DNA from 2 places in the Paenibacillus albicereus genome. Region 2 is predicted to be linked to the other one. Evidence: predicted binding sites of a transcription regulator. Region 2 holds the regulator's gene; the other holds the start of a gene.

Region 1 (8,688 bases), 250 kb from region 2:
TAGAAGCAGTCCTCGATGCTCGCCGGGGCGATGACGACCTTGGGAATCTCGCCGTGCGTGCCGTAGACCATCGCATTGAGGTCGGATTGCTCCTGCTTGGTCGGGAGTCCGGTCGAAGGACCGCCGCGCTGCGTGTCGACGATGACGAGCGGCTGCTCCGTCATGCCGGCGAGGCCGATCGCCTCCATCATGAGGGACAAGCCGGGGCCGGCGGATGCGGTCATCGTCCGCACGCCGGCGTAGTTCGCGCCGATCGCCATCGTGACGGCCGCGATCTCGTCCTCCGTCTGCACGACCGTGCCGCCGAACTTCGGCAGCTTCTTGATGAGGTATTCCATGATCTCGGACGCCGGCGTAATCGGATAGGCGCTCATGAGGCGGCAGCCCGCGGCTACGGTGCCGAGGCCGATCGCCTCGTTGCCGATCATGAACAGCTTCTGCTTGCCGTCGGCCGGCTCCAACGCGAACGCCTCCAGCGGTCCTCCTGCCTGCTCGAGGACGAATTCGGCGCCGCGCTTGACGGCTTCGACGTTCTTTTCGACGATCGCCGGACCTTTGCGTCCGAACTCTTCCTCGACCGCCTGGTTGAACACCTCAAGCGGCAGGCCGAGCAGCGCCCATGAAGCGCCGGAGGCGACCATGTTCTTCATGAGGGACGTTCCGAGCTCTTCGGCGATCGCCGTGATCGGCACGGCGAACAGGCGGGCGTCGATGCCCTCCGGCAGCTCCGGCTTGAATTTCGCGTCGGCGACGACGACTCCGCCGGGGCGCAGCTCCGGCGCGTTGAGGTCGATGCTCTCCTGATCGAATGCGACAAGAATATCGAGATCGTCCGAGATCGCTCGGATCGGCTGCGTGCTGATGCGAATCTTGTTATTGGTATGGCCGCCCTTGATTCTCGAAGAAAAGTGGCGGTATCCGTACAGATAGTACCCGAGACGGTTGAGGGCGGTGGAGAAGATCCGGTCCGTGCTTTCCACGCCTTCTCCCTGCTGGCCCCCGATCTTCCAAGACAGCTGACTAATCACGATAAGTCCAACTCCTCATCTGCTGTGAGAACTGCTTTCAATCCTTCTAAATTTTATGCCTCGCTATTGAAAAATGCAAGGAAATATCGGAACTTGCCGCATTCGGCATTCCAATGAAAGTGATAAAGATTCCTGATAAAGCGGTCATATCCGTTTAATCCGGGAGGTTTTTCAATAAAAAGCGGACTGCGTTGCCGCCCAGGAGCTTTTCGGCGAACGTCGCGCCGTAGGCCCGCTCGACTTCCTGCCGCACATGGACCGCTTCGCCGGCATGGCGCAAGCCTTTCGCATACTGCTCGATGCCGTCGAAATCCGATCCCAGCATCAATTGGTTTTCCCCTCCGAGGGAGCAGATATGTTCGATATGAGGCAGCAGGTCGCGCGCCTCGGCCTGCCCGCGATCCGTCATGAAATAGGGCACGTAGGTCAGTCCGATGCGGCCGTCCATGGCGATCAGAGCGCGCAGCTGGTCGTCGGTCAGGTTGCGCGGATGCGGGCAGATGCGCCGCGAGTTGGAATGGGAAGCGATCAGCGGCCGTTCGGTCCGCTCGACGAGCTCCCAGAAGCCGGTGTCGGTCAGATGGGAGACATCGAGCACCAGGCCGAGATCGCGCGCCTCGTCGACCAGCTTCCGGCCTTTGACGGTCAGCCCTCCTTGCCTCGGCTCCAGCACGCCGTCCGCGGCCCAGTTGGCGTAGTTCCACGTCAGCCCGAGCACGCGCACCCCAAGGGCGAACGCCGTCCGGAGAAGCGTCCCGTCTCCTTGCAGCGCATCCGCTCCCTCCAGCGTCAGCAACGCGGCGATCTTGCCCTCCTGCAGCGCCCGTTCCAGATCGCGACGTCCGAGGACCTTCCGGTACCCGGCATGAGCGGCGATCTTCCGCTCGAACAGATCGATCGACCGGAGCACCGCATCCATCGTTTTCGGCTTCGATTCCGTCAGATAGACCGCATAGGCCTGAAGCATGTAGCCGCCCGCCCGCTGACGGTCGAGCGTCGCGTCGATCGTGACCGGCCCGTGATTGTTGGCCGAGTCGATCGGATCTAGATCGGGATCCGCCAGCAGCTTGCTCAGCACGTCGCAGTGGAAATCTGCGATGAGGCACTCTTGGCCCAATTCCTTCACGTTCAATTCGTCCGCCTCCTGTCCGTTCGCGGCCCCCGATGCCGGCCTTTCCTCTACGTTATGCCGCCGGCTCGACGAAAACGCAAAAAAACCTGCTTACACCGTAAACAGGTCGTTGCCTATGCGACTTATGCTCCGCTCAGCGAGGCTCTACGATCAGCTTGATTGCGGTTCGGTCCTCGCCGTCGATGACGATATCGGTGAAAGCCGGGATGCAGATCAGGTCAACGCCGCTCGGCGCGACGAATCCCCTTGCGATCGCGACCGCTTTGACGGCTTGATTCAAGGCGCCTGCCCCGATCGCTTGAAGCTCGGCCGCACCACGCTCCCGGAGAACTCCTGCCAGCGCCCCTGCTACGGAATTAGGATTGGACTTTGCGGAAACTTTTAAGACGTCCATGTCGAGTACCTCCTCAGGAATAGTGGCGTATCCCTATATCCCTAAACCTATTCGAGAGAGGACAAAAAATTCCTGCTTCCGCAGCGGCATTACCCCTGCCAGGCGATGTCAGGTCAAGAGGCAGCCTAAAACATCGCGAGCGACGTTTCCGTCAGCCGAATCTTCTCGAACCGCTGCGCCCGTCCTGTCGCTTCATCCAGCACAGCCAGCACGCCGTGCAGATGCCAGTCTCCCTCCGCCACGACGAATCGGGACGGCAAGCCGGTCAAGAACTTGTGCAGCACCGCATCGCGCTCCATCCCGAGGATGCCGTCCATCGGCCCCGTCATGCCGACATCGGTCAGGAAAGCCGTGCCCTCCGGCAGAATCCGGTCATCGTTCGTCTGGACATGCGTATGGGTGCCGACGACGATGGAAGCCCGGCCGTCCAGATACCAGCCCATCGCGATCTTCTCCGATGTCGCCTCGGCATGGAAATCGACGAGCACGCAGCTCGTCTCGCGCTTCAGCCGCTCCAGATGCGCGTCGGCCGTCTTGAACGGGCAGTCGTTCGGAGGCAGGAACGTGCGTCCCTGGACGTTGAGGATGCCCAGCTTTTTGCTGCCGGCCTTGATGACCGTGGAGCCGATGCCCGGAGCTTCGCTCGAGAAGTTCGCCGGACGGACGAGCCGCGATTCGTCGTCGATCCAATCGAACAAATCCTTGTTGTCCCACGTGTGGTTGCCCATCGTAATGCCGTTCACGCCCCAGTCGAAAAACTCCTTGGCGATCGCGGCGGTGATGCCGCGGCCGGCGGCGGCGTTCTCGCCGTTGACGATGACGATATCCGGGTTGTGCTTGGCTCGGAGCGCGGGCAGCGCCTTGCGCAGCGCCGCTCGGCCGACGTTGCCGACGATGTCGCCGATAAACAGAACCTTCATTCTTGTTGCCTCCTGTCATGACAAAATCCCGCTCCGGCAGGAGCGGGATGGTCTGGGTCGCCTACTTGGCGTATTCGACCGCACGGGTTTCGCGGATGACCGTGACCTTGATATGTCCCGGATAATCCAGCTCCCCTTCGATCTTTTTGGTGATGTCGCGCGCCAGGCGGAACGCTTCCGTATCGTCGATCTTCTCGGGCTGAACCATGACGCGAACCTCGCGCCCAGCCTGGATGGCGTACGATTTCTCGACGCCGTCGAACGATTCGGAGATCGCCTCGAGCTTCTCCAGACGCTTGATGTACGTCTCGAGCGTCTCGCGGCGCGCTCCCGGACGGGCAGCGGACAGCGCGTCCGCAGCTCCGACGAGCATCGCGATGACCGAGGTCGCCTCGCAGTCGCCATGATGGGACGCGATGCTGTTGATGACGACCGGATGCTCCTTGTACTTGCGGGCCAGCTCGACGCCGATCTCGACATGGGAGCCCTCGACTTCATGGTCGAGCGCCTTGCCGATATCATGCAGCAAGCCGGCACGCTTGGCCAAGGTGACATCCTCGCCCAGCTCGGCAGCCATCAGGCCGGTCAAATAAGCGACCTCCATCGAGTGCTTCAGCACGTTCTGGCCATAGCTTGTCCGGTACTTCAGGCGGCCGAGAATTTTGATGAGATCCGGGTGGATCGCATGCACCCCGACCTCGAAGGTCGCCTGCTCGCCGTATTCGCGGATCCGCTCGTCCACCTCGCGGCGGGACTTCTCGACCATCTCCTCGATCCGGGCGGGATGGATCCTGCCGTCGGCGACCAGCTTCTCCAGCGCCGTGCGGGCAATCTCCCGACGAATCGGATCGAATCCGGACAAGATGACCGCTTCCGGCGTATCGTCGATAATCAGGTCGATGCCGGTAAGCGTCTCGAGCGCGCGGATGTTGCGGCCCTCGCGGCCGATGATGCGGCCCTTCATCTCCTCGTTCGGCAGCGTCACGACGGATACCGTCGTTTCCGCGACATGATCGGCGGCGCAGCGCTGGATGGCCAGGGAGATGATGTCGCGGGCTTTTTTGTCCGCTTCTTCCTTGGCTTGCTGCTCCAGCTCCTTGATCATCTGCGCCGTCTCATGACGGACCTCCTGCTCCACGTTGTTGAAGATGATCGTCTTCGCATCCTCTGTGGTCAGGCCGGAAATCCGCTCCAGCTCGCTCTGCTGCTGACGGTAGATGGAGTCAATCTGCTCTTGCGTTTCCTCGATTCGTTTCTCCTTGTTGGCTACCAATTCTTCTTTGCGTTCGAGTGCCTCAATTTTCTTATCCAACGACTCCTCTTTTTGCAGCAAGCGCCTTTCAAGACGCTGATTCTCATTGCGTCTCTCCCGAATGTCCTTGTCCGCTTCCGAACGGAGTTTATGGATTTCGTCTTTCGCTTCCAGCACCGTTTCTTTTTTCACCGCATCCGCTTCCTTTTTCGCCTGTTCGACGATCTGGAGGGCGGCCTGCTCGGCACTGGAAATCTTAGCCTCGGCAAACGACTTTCGGACGAAGTAACCAATCCCAAAGGTAATCGCGCCAACAACGAGAACGATCAAGATCCACCAGATGGTGTCCATCTTGTTCACCTCCTCGTTGCATTCACCAAGGCATCAGCCGGGAATGATATTCAATTGTTGCCATTCGGATCCATACTGTGCTTTACGACTGTAGAAATGGAGACAAAAAACCTGAACCCATTTACGGAAGGAAAGGCATCCCATGCCAGATGGATGCTTTATTATTGTAGCTTTCCATAAAATCAATTGTCAAGCCAGCCCCCGTCGGCCTCGTCCTCGCCTCCGGCAGCGCCTTGGATATGCCGCACGGTCTCCCGTACGAGATCGCTCGAAAAGCCCCTTCGCAGCAGAAAGCCGGTCAGCTTCATGCGCTTGTCGCGCTCATCTCCCTTCAGGCTGCGCCATTTCTTCTCTCCGGCCTTGAGCGCGGTCCGCCGTTCCTCCTCGTCGTCGAGAGCTTCGACCGCGCGGCCTGCCGTCTCCTTGGGGATGCCGCGCTGCTCCAGCTCCATCCGGATGAGCCGCCTGCCCTTCTGGCTGCCTCGCAGCCGCTGGGAAGCGAACATGCGGGCATAGTCGCGATCGTCGATGACGCGCTCCTGCTGCAGCCGCTCGATCGCGTGGCGGATGTCCTCCTCCTCGAATTCCTTTCGCTTCAGATAAGAGGTCATTTCCTTTGTCGTCCGCATCTTGAAGCCGACGTAGAAGACGGCGGCCGCATACGCCCGGTATCGGGCGTTCTCCTCCGCGATGCGCGCCATCAGCTTCGGCTCGATGAGCGCACCCTTGAGCAGGCGGTATTTGACGAGGATGTCCTCATGCACGGACAGCTCCGGCTCCTCGCTGCCTTCGATATAGATCCAATAGATCGATGCCTTTTTCTCATCCTGCTCGACGCGCGTAATCCGTTTTTCCTGCTCCTCCATCCCAGCCGCCGCCTCCCTCGTCCTTTAATGAAGAAAAAGCATCCCTGACTCCATCAGGGATGCTTGCCATGCCGGTATTTCCGCAGAGCGGAAAGGAAATCAGACGTCGAGCTCCAGCTCCTCGAACTCGTCCTCCTCGTCCTTGGAGACTTCGGCGCCGGCGGCGCGGTCCGCAGCCGCGTTGAGGTTGTGCGCTTCGCGAATCTTGCCTTCAATCACGCCCGCGACCGCCTCGTTGTCCTTGAGGAACTGCTTGGCATTCTCCCGTCCTTGGCCCAGACGGTCGCCGTTATAGCTGAACCAGGCGCCGCTCTTCTGCACGATGTCCATCTCCACGCCGATGTCGATGATGCTACCGACGCGGGAAATGCCTTCGCCGTACATGATGTCCAGCTCGGCCTGACGGAACGGAGGCGCGACCTTGTTCTTGACGACCTTGATGCGGGTCCGGTTGCCCACGACGTCCGTGCCTTGCTTGATGCTCTCGATGCGGCGCACGTCCAGACGCACGCTGCTGTAGAACTTCAGGGCGCGTCCGCCTGGAGTCGTCTCCGGGTTGCCGAACATGACGCCGACCTTCTCGCGGAGCTGGTTGATGAAGATGGCGATCGTCTTGGACTTGCTGATCGCTCCGGACAGCTTGCGCAGCGCCTGCGACATGAGGCGCGCCTGCAGGCCGACGTGGGTGTCGCCCATCTCGCCCTCGATCTCGGCCTTCGGCACGAGCGCCGCGACGGAGTCGATGACGATGATGTCGACGGCGCCGCTGCGCACGAGCGCCTCGGCGATCTCCAGCGCCTGCTCGCCCGTATCCGGCTGGGACAGCAGCAGCTCGTCGATGTTGACGCCGAGCTTGCTGGCATAGAGAGGATCCAGCGCATGCTCCGCGTCGATGAAGGCGGCTTGTCCGCCCGTGCGCTGCACTTCGGCGATCGCGTGCAGGGCGACGGTCGTCTTGCCGGACGATTCCGGTCCATAGACTTCAATAATACGGCCGCGAGGGAAACCCCCGATGCCGAGCGCGATATCCAATGCGAGCGCGCCGCTGGAGACCGTCTCTACGGCCAGCTGGGCGGATTCGCCTAGTTTCATGATGGAGCCTTTTCCGAACTGTTTCTCAATCTGGCGAAGCGCCATATCTAAAGCTGCGCGGCGATCTGACAAGAGATCCACATCCTTCATTCGTCGATTTATAGTTCTATTTTAGTCTACTTGAAGCGGTTTGCCAAGACTTTTTTCGAACATACATTCGCTTTTTTTGAAGCGCGCTCCGTCCCTCCCCGAGTCCCGCCGCCGCCCTGAGAAAGACAAAGAACCGCAGCTGGTCCGACTCGCTGCGGTTCTTCCGTCAACTGCTTCTATTGTACGCCATCGGCGCCGGCCCGCGCAAGCGCCCGCACGGCGCGCCAGCTACTCCGCAAGCGCCCGCACGGCGCGCCAGCTACTCCGCAAGCGCCAGCCAGAGCCGGTACAGGGCGTGCTTGGCGGCGCGGATACGCACCATGTCGCGGTTGCCGCCCGCATTCAGCTCATGCGTCTGGACCTCCCCGCCCTTGCGGGCGATGCCGATATAGACGAGCCCCACCGGCTTGCCCTCCGAAGAGCCCGGTCCCGCCACGCCGGTGACCGACACGCCCCAGTCGCTACCGGTCGTCTCCGCCACCCGCTGCGCCATCAGCGCCGCGGTAGACGCGCTCACGGCACCGGGGGCGTCCGGACCGTCCAGCTGGGCAAGCGGAATGCCGAGCAGCTTGTGCTTCATCGTATTCGTATACGTGACGATGCCGCCGAGGAACTCGCCGCTGCTGCCGGGGATGCCGGTAATCAGCTCGGCCAGCAGGCCGCCCGTGCAGCTTTCCGCCACGCTGACCCGCATCCGCCTCGTCCGCAGCCTTCGCAGCACCGCCTCCTCGAGCGAGATGTCCTCCTCCGCGTAGATATGCGCGCCGAGGCGCTCGCGGATCCGCTGCGCCATGCGCTCGATGCGGTCGAGCGCCTGCGCCTCGTCGGCAGACTTGCTGGAGAGGCGGATCGCGACCTCTCCCTCCTTGGCATAGGGGGCGATCGTCGGATCGCTCTGGCTCTCGATCAGATCGATCAGCTCATGCTCGAGCCGCGACTCGCCGATGCCGGCGAAGCGCAGGATGCGGGAGTGGAGCGGCGCCCCCGCGCCGATCTCGGCCAGCAGCCAGCGCGTCGCCGGTCCTTCGAACATCGGGACCATCTCCTTGGGCGGGCCAGGCAGCAGGATGTAGCGGGTGCCGTCCTGCTCCAGCGCATTGCCGACGGCAAGCCCCGCCTCGTTCTCCAGCGGCTCGCTGCCCTCGATCCAGTTGGCCTGCCGGCGATTGCTCTCCACCATATGGCTGCCCCGGGAGGCGAAAAACCGCTCCATCGCTTCCATCGTCGGCTCGTGGATGAGGATGCGGCGGCCGAGATAGCCGGCAAGCACGTCTTTGGTCAGGTCGTCCATCGTCGGGCCGAGCCCGCCGGTGAACAGCAGCAGGTCGGCGCGGGAACGCGCCGTCTCGATCGCCTGGCGGATGCGGGCGTCGTTGTCGCCGACGACAGTCTGGAAGAAGACGTCGATGCCGAGGGCAGCGAGGCCCTGGGAAAGATAGCGGGCGTTCGTGTTGACGATCTGTCCAAGCAGCAGTTCCGTTCCTACGGCGATGATTTCGGCTTTCACAGCGCTTCACTCCTGTCGTGGATGGACTGTCGATAACGGACAAGGTCCCTTTCCCG
Region 2 (8,688 bases):
CCTTTTTCGGCTCGTCGGTCCACTCGATGCTGTCCAGCTGCTGCCTGAAATTGCGCTTGAAATTATCCAAATAATCCTTGCGCAGGCGTGTGCGCTCTATGACTTCATCGGGCGTGAGTCCGATCGTCTTATCCTTGCGGGACAGCTCGTTGATCCGGTTGATCAGCGCATTGATATCCACTTCCGATTCCTCCCCCCCTCAGCCGAAAATGCGGTTCCTTCTCACTTTGAACGATGAGGGAACACATGTCAAGAAAGCAGCCCGGCCCTCGGGCCGAGGCCGGAGGGCTGAAGAGAACAATCTATGGCTGTCGATAGAAAAGGCCGCATGCGGGCCGAAGTTCAGCGCGAGGCCGGAATGATGAGCGTGTCGCCGGGCTCAATGGACGGGGAGGAAAGTCCATTGCGCTTCTGGAGGCGATAGACGCCCTCTCGGGTATCGTCCGCGATCCCGTGGGCCGATGCGATCGACCACAGCGTATCCCCTGCGGTGACGGTCACCGTGTCCTCTCCCGGGCGAGCAGGAGCGATCTCCGCTCCTTCGGCGCCGCCGACGCCCCAGAGGCTGACGAGAAGCAGGAGCAGCAGCAGTCCCGACACGGCCCAGGGCATCAGCCGGCGCGAAAGCCTTGCGGGGAAGGGACGGGACGCAGCTCGCCCCAGGCGCGTCTCGGCTCGCTGCAAGGCCGTACCGGAAAGGGAACCGCGCCGGATCCGGCTCGAAGTGCGGCGGACCGGTCCGTTCATGGGCGAGAGCCCGTCGGCCGCAGGCAACGACCCGACTCGTTTTGGACTGCTGTATCCCGATAACGTCAACATGATATCCACTCCCCAAACATTTGTTCTGGCATCAGATTAGCACGAACGCTTGTTTCCGTCAACGGCATTTTGGAACATTTGTTCCCTTCGCTGCGATCGGCCGGGCGAACAGCTGTTTCTCGAACTTATGTTTGTACGAACTCGGGTTCTGTGGTATACTTTTGAAAAACAAGCTGGTCTACTATATCTAATTCTGGAGTGAGTGCGATGTCTAAAGTGTCCAACCGCCAGCAGGCGATTCTCGACTTCATCAAAAACGAAGTCCGCGACAAGGGATACCCGCCTTCGGTCCGCGAGATCGGCGAAGCGGTAGGGCTGGCATCCAGCTCGACCGTCCACGGCCATCTCGACCGCCTGGAGAAGAAAGGCCTGATCCGCCGCGATCCCACGAAGCCGCGCGCGATCGAGATTCTCGACGGCGATTCTCCGGCAGAGCTTCCCTTCCCGACCGCAGTCAGCAAGATTCCGGTCGTCGGCAAGGTTACGGCCGGCGTGCCGATTACCGCCACGGAGAACATCGAGGAGTACTTCCCGCTTCCCGCTCATTTCGTAGGCGATCACGACGTGTTCATGCTCAGCGTCATCGGCGACAGCATGGTCGAGGCCGGCATACATAGCGGCGATTACGTCATCGTCCGCCAGCAGTCTTCCGCGACGAACGGCGACATCGTCGTCGCCATGACGGAGGATGACGAGGCGACCGTCAAGACCTTCTACAAGGAGAAGGACCACATCCGGCTGCAGCCGGAGAACGCCTCCATGGAGCCGATCCGGCTCAAGAACGTCAGCATCCTCGGCAAGGTCATCGGCTTGTTCCGGGACATCCACTAAGCTTGTCCGACGCTCCCGGCCGCCCGCGCGAGAATGCGGAGTACGGTGCCGAGTTTCCTTCATTACCCAGCCTTTTTCGCCCTTATTCACCGAAGCGCGCACTCCGACAGAGTGCGCGTTTTTTTGTCAAAGGTTCTTGTTTTTCGCGGTGCCACGCGGAGTTCAGCCGAACTTCTCGTAGAAGAATTCATTCAGATAAACGAGACCGGTGCCCGGGAATTTGAACCTCAAGACGAAGCCGGAGCTCTCGATCTGGATGCCAGCAAGGTAGCGGCTGCGGGCATAGGGCAGCACGAGGCGCTTCAGTCTCGCGTTGTCGTTTCGGCTGATCGCCAGCGCCACCAGCCGCGCGTAGGACGGATTCGATGCCAGCCGACGGTAGAGCGGCACGATGGCGCGGCTGATCAGCCGCAGCGCTTCCGGCTGGAAGGTGAACTGAGCCGTGCCGGGGACGATCGTGGTCGCGTTCGTATAGCGCTCCAGCGGCGGCGGGACTCGCAGATCGACAAAAAAGCCGATGCCGTTCGTACTGAACGATTGGACTTCCTCGCGCGGGACGAACCGGTTCAACAGCCTGAGGAGCGTATCGAGGTCCGCCTCTCGGACCGCTTCGGACCAGCGCTCGGCGAATCGCCTGCTGCGGAGGAACTCCCGGTACAGCGGCAGCATGGCCCCCGCCGCACGCGACAGGGCCGACGCCGGCAGCGGACCGGACGGAATTCGTTTTCGGGGCAGGCTCATGCGCGTCTCTCCTTTTCGGGGCCGATATCCTTGATGTCAGCTTATGCGGACGGCAGCGGCGCTAGACCGGGCGGACGGCAGCAAAAAAAGGACGATTCCGAAAGAGCGGAATCGTCCTTTTCTCTTCTTCACCATCCATCGCAAGCTGCCGGAACCGCTTTTCATCGTTCACGGCTCGCTGTCCCAGCGCCGCTGTCCCGGCAGAGGACAAGCCCGATCCCGCAGCCAGGCGACGACGGGCATGATGCAGCCGCATGACCGGCATGTACGTCCGTCCTCCAGCTTGGAGCAGGCTCGGCAAGCTTCGAGGCGGCGCTCGTAGGTTTCCGCGTCCACCCGCTTGTCCGGGGCGAATGCGGACGTCGCAAGCAGCCGCTGCATCTGCGCTTCGGTTACCCGGTAGCCCTCCCGGCAGCCTTTGCAGTCCATGTCCGCCATGGTGCTATCAGGCCTGAGCCGGCGCGCTCCGCTTCAACGTCACGATCGACATCGGCGGCAGCGTGACGATCAGCTCCTCTCCCTCTTCCCGGAAGTCCTCGAACGCCTCGGGCCGCAAGCGCTCCGGCTGCTCGAACGTGTTGTGCGCGTCGATGCTGTCTCCGGCGAGCACGAGGCCCGACCAGCTGCCGTCTCCCTGCAGACCTCGCAAGGTCAGCCTCGTCTCGGCCGAGGCATGCGGATCGACATGGCAGAGGCTGAGATGAACATGGCCGTCCTTGTCCCGGGTCGCCGTGCCGCTCACAGCCGGAATCTCTTCCTCGCCGAAGCGATAGCTGCCGCTGTCCAGGCGCAGATCCAGACGCTCGGCATCCTGATGCACCTTGTACAAGTCGAACACATGATAAGTCGGGGTCAGGACGACCTTCTCTCCCTCCGTCAGCACGACGGCCTGCAGCACGTTGACCGTCTGAGCGATGTTGGCCATCCGTACGCGGCGGTTGTGCTCGTGAAAGATATGGAACGTCAGCGAGGCGACAAGCGCGTCGCGAATCGTATTCTGCTGATACAGGAAGCCCGGATTCGAGCCCGGCTCGACGTTGTACCAGGTCCCCCATTCATCGACGATAAGCGCGACCCTAGCCTCGGGATCGTACTGGTCCATGATCGTGCTGTGGCGCGAGATCAGCTCCTCCATGCGGAGCGACTTTTGGAGCGTCGAGAACCATTCCGCCTCGTCGAAGCCGGTCGCGTCGCCCTTGTCCTGCCAGCTGTCGCGGGGCAGCGTATAGTAATGGAGCGTGAGCGCATCCATGTAGCGCCCCGCCTCGCGCATGAGAACCTCGGTCCAGCGATAGTCGTCGGAATTCGCGCCGCAGGCGATGCGCTCTATCCGGTTGCCGCCATAGTTCCGGACGTACGTCTGGTAGCGGCGATAAAGATCGGCGTAATACTCCGGCCGCATGTTGCCCCCGCAGCCCCAGTTCTCGTTGCCGACGCCGAAATACTTCACCTTCCAAGGCTCCTCGCGGCCATTCGCAGCCCGCAGCTCCGCCATCGGGGACACCCCCTCGAACGTGAGGTACTCGACCCATTCGGCCATTTCCTGCACCGTGCCGCTCCCGACATTGCCGTTGATGTACGGCTCGCAACCTAGCTGTCGGCACAGCTCCATGAACTCATGCGTGCCGAAATGGTTATTCTCGACGACGCCGCCCCAATGCGTATTGATCATGCGCTTGCGCTTCTCCGGCAAGCCGATGCCGTCCTTCCAATGGTACTCGTCGGCAAAGCAGCCCCCCGGCCAGCGCAGCACGGGAATTCGGATTCGCTTAAGCGCTTCCACGACATCGCTGCGAATGCCGTTCACATTAGGGATAGCGGAATCTTCACCGACCCAGAAGCCTTCATAAATGCAGCGTCCCAGATGCTCTGAAAAATGACCGTACACGTTGCGATCGATCTTTCCTCTTGAAATGTCGAGATTCAAAATGCCTTTGGCGGTCATGTTTGATGCTCCTTTAATTAATATTTATATTAATTAAGTAATTACTTCGCGAATAGTATAAGGGAATGGGTTCCAACCGTCAACGCCATTCCGGTCGAATTTCCGACGCGGCTTGTATTTAGATCTCGGCTTCCTTAATATGAAAGCAAATCACTTGAAAAGGATACGATTCCATGGACTCTGATCTCTCGCTCGACCTGACGGAGACGTCCCTCCCTGTCTACGAAGCTCTGGCCAGTCCCGTCCGGCTTCGCATCCTGCGGCTGCTTCAGGACAAGCCGATGAACGTCAAGGAGCTCGCAGCCGCTTGCGGCCTCTCCAGCGCCATCATGACGATGCATGTGCGCAAGCTTGCGGAAGCCGGGCTGATCCGCTACGAGCTTGTCCCCGGGAAGAGCGGCGTGCAGAAAAGATGCGAGCCCGCTGTCCAGTCGCTGCACGTCCAATTTGCCGAATCCGCTCCGGTCCTTCGGCGCAAAAGCCATCGGATCGAGCTGCCGGTCGGACATTACTCCGACTTCCGCATCGAGCCGACTTGCGGCCTCGCCACGGCGGACAGCGTTATCGGCAGCTTCGACGATCCGCGTTATTTTTGGGAGCCGGGTCGCATCTCCGCCGCCATACTCTGGTTCGGCGGCAATGGGTTTGTGGAATACAAGGCGCCGAACTATCTGCTCTCCAGCCAGAGGCCGCTCGAGCTCATCCTGACGCTTGAGGTCGCCTCGGAGGCGCCTTCTACGAACAACCATTTCCCATCGGACATCACGTTCACGCTGAACGGCATCGAGCTTTGCACATGGACGAGTCCCGGCGACTACGGAGACCGGCCGGGCAAATTCACGCCGGACTGGTGGTCGCCGTTCACGAATCAGTACGGCTTGCTCAAGCAGCTGCGTGTCACGGCGGACGGCACCTTCATGGACGGGCTGAAGCTGTCCGACGCCAGGCTGCAGGACATCGACCTTCGCCGCCGCGAATGGACGCTTCGCTTGTCCGTCGAAGAGGATGCCGTCCATCAAGGAGGATTGACGCTGTTCGGCAAAGGATTCGGCAATTATGACGAGAACACGGCTTTGGAAGTCGTCTACGAGGACGGGGATGCGGCTGCCCCTTAGAATACGAAAAGAGCGCTGTCCGCCACGGACAACGCTCTTTATTCTTTTATAATCGTTCCGAACTCAACGGCTCTAGCGCAGCTCTTTGGTCATGAACATGCTGTTCGGGTCTTCGGCATAGCTTCCGAAAGGACCGCATTCGGTGAAGCCGAAGGACGCATAAAGCTTTTGGGCGGGGAAGAAAGCTTCCATCGAGCCTGTCTCCAGGCTGAGCCTGCTGTATCCTCTGCGGCTAGCCTCGCCGATGATATGCTCCAAGATCGCCCGCGCGACGCCTTTGCGCAAATGGCGGGATGCGGTGCGCATCGACTTCAGCTCTCCATGAGCGGCATCGAGCTCCTTGACCGCTCCGCAGCCGAGCAGCTCGCCGTCCTCCCATGCGCTCCAAAAGGTGATTTCCGGCTTTTTCAATCCGCTTAAATCCAGCGCATGGATGCTCTCCGGCGGAGAGCTCTCCGACATGCCGCGCAGATGCTCTGCGATCAGCGCCTGGATCTCCGGTCCATTCAAATCGTCGATTTTAATGTTCATCGTTCGTCTCCCCCGACTTTTCAAAAAGATCCCCAGCCGGAATCGGCTGAGGATGATTCCTCATTAGTACAGCGTCAATCAGTACAGCGTCAGATACTGGTCGCGCTCCCACTCATGCACTTGCGTCTTGTACATATCCCACTCGATTTCCTTGAGCTCGTAAAAGTGGGCAAGCGCGTGGTCGCCGAGCGCCTCGGTGACGATCTCGCTGCGCAGCAGCTCCGTGAGCGCCTCGCGCAGGTCTTCCGGCAAGCTCGGGATGCCCTCGTCCAGACGCTCCTCGTCGGTCATGACGTAGATGTTGCGATCCGTCGGCGCCGGCAGCGGATACTTGTTCTTGATGCCGTCAAGGCCGGCCTTCAGCATGACCGCCAGCGCCAGATACGGATTCGCCGCCGGGTCCGGGTTGCGCACTTCGACGCGCGTGCTCAGGCCGCGCGAGGCCGGAATGCGGATCATCGGGCTCCGGTTGCTCGCCGACCAGGCGACGTAGCAAGGCGCTTCGTAACCGGGAACGAGCCGCTTATAGCTGTTGACGGTCGGGTTGGTGATGGCGGCCATCGCGCGGGCATGGCGCAGGACGCCTGCCATGTATTGGCGCGCCGTCACGCTCAGGCCAAGCGTGTCGCTCTCGTCGTAGAAGGCGTTCTCGCTGCCGCGGAACAGAGACTGGTGGCAGTGCATGCCGGAGCCGTTGACACCGAAAAGCGGCTTGGGCATGAACGTCGCATGAAGTCCGTGCTGGCGGGCGACCGTCTTGACGACGAGCTTGAACGTCTGGATCTGGTCGGCAGCCTTGATCGCGTCGGCGTACTTGAAGTCGATCTCATGCTGTCCCGGCGCCACCTCGTGGTGGGAAGCCTCGATCTCGAAGCCCATCTCCTCGAGCGTGAGCACGATCTCGCGGCGGCAGTTCTCGCCGAGATCCATCGGCGCCAGGTCGAAGTAGCCGCCCTGGTCGTTGAGCTCGGTCGTCGGCTCGCCTTTTTCGTTCGTCTTGAACAGGAAGAACTCCGGTTCCGGACCGACGTTCATCGCCGTGAATCCCATGTCCTCGGCTTCCTTGAGCGCGCGCTTGAGGATGCCGCGCGGATCGCCTGCGAACGGCGTGCCGTCCGGCATGTAGATGTCGCAGATGAGGCGGGCGACGCGGTCCTGCGTCACCCAGGGAAAGACGACCCACGTGCTGAGGTCCGGATACAGGTACATGTCGGATTCCTCGATGCGGACATAACCTTCGATGGAAGATCCGTCGAACATCATCTTGTTGTCGAGCGCTTTTTCCAGCTGGCTGACCGGAATCTCCACATTCTTGATCGTACCGAGCAGATCGGTGAACTGCAGGCGGATGAAGCGGACGTTCTGCTCCTGGGCGATGCGGGTGATGTCATCTTTCGTATAGCTCACGAATATCGGCTCCTCGCATTAAAGTAGTAGTCGGGGTAATGCTCGATCAACGTTTGTTGTTGAAGAAGCGGCTGAGCTGCCCCTGGATGAGGGAAGCCTTGCCGGGACGCTTCTCCTGCAGCTGCTGCTTGAGCAGCAGGCGGAGCTGCGAGTCGCTGAGCTCGCGGCGGCGAACCTCGGAAAACTCGGTCATGACGGTCGCTTCCTCGGATTCCTTGGAGACCGGATTCATGACCTGCTTGATGCCCGCGATATTCACGCCCTTCTCGATCAGCGACTTGATCTCGAGCAGGCGCTCGACGTCGTTGAAGGAGAACAGACGCTGGTTGCCGGAGGTCCGCGCCGGCACGATCAGCTCATGCTGCTCGTAGTAGCGGATCTGACGCGCGGTCAAGTCGGTCAGCTTCATTACGATCCCGATCGGGAACAGCGCCATATTGCGGCGTATATCGTCAGCCATGTTCACATCAACCTTCCAGTTTCGATAAGGGATGAGCTTATTGTACCTGCGAGACATGAAGGTGTCAACCGATGTGAGGTTGCCGTGTGAGTTTACATTACAATTATATCCTGCTTGGCGAGGCGCTCCAGCGATTGCAGCAGCCCGAGCTTGACGTGGGCGTACGTCAGGCCGCCTTGCATGTACGCGATGTAAGGCTCGCGGATCGGCGCGTCGGCCGACAGCTCGAGGCTGCCGCCTTGGATGAACGAGCCTGCCGCCATGATGACGGGATGCTCGTAGCCGGGCATGTCCCAGGCTTCGGGCACGACATGGCTATCGACGGCCGCTGCCGCCTGGATGCCCTGCACGAATGCGGTCAGCGCTTCCGGACGACCGAAGCGGATCGCCTGGATGAGATCGGTGCGGGGCTCGTCCCATCGCGGCGACGTCTCGAAGCCGAGCCGCTCGAACAGGCCGGCCGCCAGCACGCTCCCTTTGAGCGCCTGGCCCACCATATGCGGCGCGAGGAACAGTCCCTGGTACATGGCGCGCAGCGTATCCAGCATCGCTCCGACCTCGCCGCCGATGCCCGGCGCGGTGAGGCGGTACGAAGCGGCCTGCACGGCAGCGGCCGTGCCCGCGACATAACCGCCGGTCGCCGCGAGTCCGCCTCCGGGATTTTTGATGAGCGAGCCCGCAATCAGATCAGCTCCGACCTGCGTCGGCTCCAGCCGTTCGGTGAACTCGCCATAGCAATTGTCGACGAAGACGAGCACATCCGGCTTGATCGCCTTGATCCGCCGGATCATCTCCCCGATCCTCTCGACGGTGAACGAAGCTCTCCAGTCATAGCCGCG

Evidence for each region. Region 2 encodes LexA, which represses DNA repair genes until DNA is damaged. Its sites were predicted from a motif close to CGAACATATGTTCG; they were not measured.
Region 1: a site for LexA is predicted at 7,182-7,195, ahead of recA (recombinase RecA). Genes of this name have one in related genera too.

Annotation. Positions count from the first base shown of each region.
Region 1 is NZ_CP051428.1:2,719,847-2,728,534, forward strand. It holds gene HGI30_RS12025 (2-oxoacid:acceptor oxidoreductase subunit alpha) at 1-1,028, opposite strand, end outside; gene HGI30_RS12030 (dipeptidase) at 1,183-2,154, opposite strand; gene HGI30_RS12035 (stage V sporulation protein S) at 2,294-2,554, opposite strand; gene HGI30_RS12040 (TIGR00282 family metallophosphoesterase) at 2,680-3,474, opposite strand; gene rny (ribonuclease Y) at 3,536-5,077, opposite strand; gene HGI30_RS12050 (regulatory protein RecX) at 5,260-5,943, opposite strand; gene recA (recombinase RecA) at 6,043-7,125, opposite strand; gene HGI30_RS12060 (competence/damage-inducible protein A) at 7,385-8,632, opposite strand.
Region 2 is NZ_CP051428.1:2,469,864-2,478,551, reverse strand. It holds gene HGI30_RS10935 (DUF896 domain-containing protein) at 1-181, opposite strand, end outside; gene HGI30_RS10930 (LysM peptidoglycan-binding domain-containing protein) at 343-612, opposite strand; gene lexA (transcriptional repressor LexA) at 1,027-1,650, shown strand; gene HGI30_RS10920 (hypothetical protein) at 1,813-2,391, opposite strand; gene HGI30_RS10915 (DUF6171 family protein) at 2,560-2,829, opposite strand; gene HGI30_RS10910 (alpha-N-arabinofuranosidase) at 2,837-4,336, opposite strand; gene HGI30_RS10905 (ArsR/SmtB family transcription factor) at 4,510-5,451, shown strand; gene HGI30_RS10900 (GNAT family N-acetyltransferase) at 5,524-5,982, opposite strand; gene glnA (type I glutamate--ammonia ligase) at 6,061-7,389, opposite strand; gene HGI30_RS10890 (MerR family transcriptional regulator) at 7,436-7,849, opposite strand; gene HGI30_RS10885 (methionine gamma-lyase family protein) at 7,942-8,688, opposite strand, start outside.